2 regions of the Kitasatospora sp. NPDC002040 genome follow, and region 1 is predicted to be linked to the other one. Evidence: riboswitches for the same ligand, from Rfam matches in the RefSeq annotation. Region 1 holds a riboswitch; the other holds the start of a gene.
What was found. Region 1 has a riboswitch for cobalamin ahead of ABT118_RS12030 (ribonucleoside-diphosphate reductase subunit alpha). Riboswitches for the same ligand answer to the same signal wherever they lie in the genome.
Positions count from the first base shown of each region.

Region 2: it holds a riboswitch for cobalamin, as region 1 does, so the genes downstream of both, metE (5-methyltetrahydropteroyltriglutamate--homocysteine S-methyltransferase) here and ABT118_RS12030 (ribonucleoside-diphosphate reductase subunit alpha) in region 1, are expected to answer to the same signal.

Region 1 covers NZ_JBEOXV010000003.1:383,160-385,353, reverse strand. The annotation lists gene ABT118_RS12035 (GNAT family N-acetyltransferase) at 261-755, shown strand; cobalamin riboswitch at 1,021-1,149, shown strand; gene ABT118_RS12030 (ribonucleoside-diphosphate reductase subunit alpha) at 1,316-2,194, shown strand, end outside.
Region 2 covers NZ_JBEOXV010000002.1:827,312-829,505, reverse strand. The annotation lists gene metE (5-methyltetrahydropteroyltriglutamate--homocysteine S-methyltransferase) at 1-1,143, opposite strand, end outside; cobalamin riboswitch at 1,306-1,542, opposite strand; gene ABT118_RS09020 (phosphatidylinositol-specific phospholipase C domain-containing protein) at 1,655-2,194, opposite strand, start outside.

The sequences.
Region 1 (2,194 bases):
CCACTCGTCCCGGCGCCCGGGCGGCGGGACAGTGAGGACATGGACTCCTCGACCGTCGCAAGCACCCTGGCCCTGCTCGGCATCCTCGGCACGTTCGCCCTGCTGGGCGTGCTGGTGGGCCGGGACGTCGACCGCAACTCCCGGCACGGCCGGGACAACTGGCACCGCCCCGGCGGCTACCCCTACGACCCCGCGCCCGGCGCCCGGCTGCAGGGCACCCTGCCCGCCCCCTCCGACCCCGCCCCCGGCACACTGTCGCCATGGACATCGTCATCCGCCGCGCCGTCGAAGCCGATCTCGAAGCAGTCGGAGCGGTCACCCTCGAAGCCTTCGTCGGCGACGGCCACAGCCCCGCGGACGGCCCCTACGCCGCCAAGCTCGCCGACGCCCGGCCCCGGTTCGAACAGGCCGAGCTCCTCGTCGCGGTCGACCCTGGCAGCGGACAGCTTCTCGGCTGCGTGACCTTCGCGGTCGGCGGCACCGGCTTCGCCGACATCGCCGCCCCGCACGAGGGCGAGATCCGGATGCTCGCGGTCGGCGGGGCGGCCCGCGGCCGCGGCGCCGGCGAGGCGCTCGTCCGCGCCTCGATGGCCCGCAGCCGGGAGCTCGGACTGACCGCCATGGCGTTCTCCACCCGGCCCTCGATGACCTCGGCCCACCGCCTGTACGAACGCCTCGGCTTCCGCCGGGCCCCCGAGCGCGACTGGGAGGTCCGCCCGGGGGTGCTGCTGCTCGTCTACGTCATCGACCTCTGACCGCCGGCACCTGTGGCGGACCGCGCCGGGCCAGTCCCGGTGCGGTCCGCCACATTCTGCTGCCCGCAGGACCCGCCTGCGGATACGGCGGGTACGGAGCGGGCCGCCCCCGGTAGGGCCGTACCGCCCCCCGCCCGTCCGGTGCCCTTTGCGCGCCCGAGGGTGTGCGCCGGACGGCCCCCCGTCGCCGCCCCCGAACCCGCCGAGGAGTCAGCCCGACACGCTGCGCGCACAAGATGTGGGGTTACATCTTGGATGGACTACAACATGTATGCTCGCTCTCGCTGTCGAAGCAGGGGAACCCGGTGCGAATCCGGGACTGCCCCGCAGCGGTGAGCAGGCGCCCCAAGGGGTGCCCGTGAGTCCGATGACCTGCCGACGGTGTGCCACAGGGCTTCCCCGCAGACGCCATGCAGCACAGCAGTAACGTCCGGGCCTCGCGGGTGGGCCAGGGGGGTTGAATCGCGCACGCCGTCGGGCGTTGCGCGCGCTCCCCTGTGCCCCAGTGGTCCGGTAGCCCCCTCGCCGACCGCCGCCGCCAGGAGAGAAGCGCCTTGACCATCGCTGCCTCAGTTGCCCTGCCCTCCCAGGGTTCTGCCGACTCCGCACACACCGACCCCGGTGCTGCGCTGCTTCGGCTGCTCACCGACCGCAGCATCGACCTGCCCCAGGTGGACCCCGGCCACGTCGCGGCCGCTGCGCTGCGCGGCCGGAACGCCAACTCGGACTTCGCCGAGCTGCGCGGGCTGGCCGTGGAGGCTGCCGCCTCGATGATCGCCGAGGACCCGCAGTACTCGAAGCTCGCCGCCCGCCTGCTCGCGCTGGAGATCCAGGACGAGGCGATCGGCCAGGGCGCGGTCTCCTTCTCCGCCTCGATCGTGGTCGGCCACACCGAGGGCCTGATCGGCGACATCACCGCCGCCTTCGTGGCCAAGCACGCCGACGCCTTCGACGCCCTGATCGACCAGCAGGGCGACGACCGGTTCGAGTACTTCGGCCTGCGCACCGTGCAGTCCCGCTACCTGCTGCGCCACCCGATCACCCGCAAGGTGATCGAGACCCCGCAGCACTTCCTGCTCCGCGTCGCGGCCGGCCTCGCGGTCGGCGACACCGAGCAGTCGGTGGCCGAGGTGGCCGAGCTGTACACCCTGATGAGCCGCCTGGAGTACCTGACCTCCTCGCCGACGCTCTTCAACTCCGGCACCAAGCACCCGCAGATGTCCTCCTGCTACCTGCTGGACTCGCCGCTGGACAACCTGGACTCGATCTACGGCCGCTACGCGCAGATCGCCCGGCTCTCCAAGCACGCGGGTGGCATCGGCCTCTCCTACTCGCGCATCCGCTCGCGCGGCAGCCTGATCCGCGGCACCAACGGCAAGTCCAACGGCATCGTCCCGTTCCTGCGCACCCTGGACTCCTCGGTTGCCGCGGTGAACCAG
Region 2 (2,194 bases), on a different contig from region 1:
CGCGCTCGCGCCCTCGCGCAGGCCCCGGGCGAGCAGGGCGGTCTCCCGGGCCTTCTGCCGGGCGAAGGCCAGCCAGCGGGCGATCTGCGGGTCGAGGTCGCGCTCGGCGGTGGCGTCCAGCGGTACGTGCAGCAGCGAGCTGGACGGTGCCACGTCCACCCGGTCGGCCAGGCCGAGCAGGGTGGCCAGGGTGCCGAGCGACTTCTCCAGGTCGTTGATCCAGATGTTGCGGCCGTCCACCACGCCGGCGACCAGGCGCTTGCCGGGCAGGCCGCCGACGGCGGCCAGGTCGTCCAGGTTGGCGGCGGCGGGGCCGGTGAAGTCCAGCGCGAGGCCCTCGACGGGCGACTTGGCCAGCACCTTCAGCGCCTCGCCGAGGCGGTCGAAGTAGCTGGCGACCAGCAGCTTCGGACGCTCCGTCAGGGCGCCCAGCTCGCGGTAGACCCGGGCGGCGGCGTTGAGTTCGGCCGGCGTGCGGTCCTGGACCAGTGCGGGTTCGTCCAGCTGGACCCAGTCCGCACCGGCGGTCCACAGCTCGGCCAGCAGCTCGGCGTAGACCGGCAGCAGCCGGTCCAGCAGGGTGAGCGGCTGGAAGTCGGCGGCCACGCCCGGGGCGGGCTTGGCCAGCAGCAGGTAGGTGACCGGGCCGACCAGCACGGGCCGGGCCCGGTGGCCGAGTTCGACGGCCTCGCGCAGCTCGGTGACGGCCTTGGCGGGGTTGGCGGTGAAGACCGTGTCCGGGCCCAACTCGGGCACCAGGTAGTGGTAGTTGGTGTCGAACCACTTGGTCATCTCCAGCGGCGCGACCTCCTGGGTGCCGCGCGCCATCGCGAAGTACCCGTCGAGTGCGTCGGCGTCGACGGCCGCGCGGTGGCGGGCCGGGATCGCGCCGACCGCGACCGTGGTGTCCAGTACGTGGTCGTAGAGCGAGAAGTCACCGGTGGGCACTTCGTGGAGGCCGGCCTCGGTGAGCTGCTGCCAGTTCTCCCGGCGCAGCCCGGCGGCGGCGGTGAGCAGGGCTTCGGCTGTGACCGTGCCCTTCCAGTACCCCTCGATCGCCTTCTTGAGCTCCCGGTTGCGGCCCTGGCGGGGGTAGCCGTGCACGGTGGCCCGGGTTGCCGTGGCGGCGGAACGCACTGTCAAGGGACTCTCCTTCGCGAGTCTGTCTCCTGGTCCCCGATGACGGGACGTCAGGCGCGAAGGGGTACGGAACAGGACGGGACCGTCTGCGCGTCAACAGCGCCGAGCCCGCCTTGCCGTCCGCCGACCCGCCCACGAGGTCACCGAGATCTCCGCGCGCGAAAGGTCGCGTGCGGGCAGCGGGCAGGTCTTCGGACTCGCGGGCACGGCCGCCCTGGAAGGGCGGTCACCTACTGGCCGTCGCTTCCCAGGCCCGTTCCGGACCCAGTGCGTATGACGGCGGTCGTTCCCACTCACCGCTGCGGGGCAGTCCCGGACTGGCCGATCGATCGGCTTCACCGGGTTCCCTCTTACGACGCATCTGCCTGGCGGGCAGCGCGAACCAGCTACAGGGCCACCATAGAACGAAACCGGGGCACCAGGAGCACAACCCGCCACCCCGTCCGCACTCCGAGACGCAGGCGATGCCCGAACGGGCCCGTCCCGCGGGTCACCCCCGCGGGACGGGCAGCCGTCAGCGCGGGCAGCTGCCCTGGACGACCTTGCCGCCGGACTGCGCGGCCGTGGACGGGTCGACCATCAGGCACAGGCCGGTCCAGTAGTTGATGAACTTGTAGCCCGTGCCGTCCGGGAGCGGCGTGGGGATGACGTTCCACATCTGGCTGCCGGAGAACCAGCGGGTCTCGCAGGGCCACCAGAACAGCTGGGTGCCGGCGCCGGGCGGGGTGCCGTTGTTGTAGGGCACGGTGAGGCACTTGCCGTTGGCGGCCTTGAGCCAGTAGTAGCCCTTGCCGTCGAAGGAGTCCTTCGGGTCGGTGGCGGTCCACTGGTGGCTGCTCGGGGCGGTGGCCTGGCAGGCGCGCTGGGTGACCAGTCCGCCGTCCGCGTTGTCGTCGAACTCGGGGCCGCGGACCATGCAGCGGCCGTACTTGGTGTCGGCGTAGCTCTTGTCGGCCCTGACCCGCCAGATCGCCGGGTCGCCCTCGCGGGACTTGAGGTCCTGGTTGCGCATGATGAGGTCGTACACCGGGGCCCAGCCGGGGAAGTCCATCAT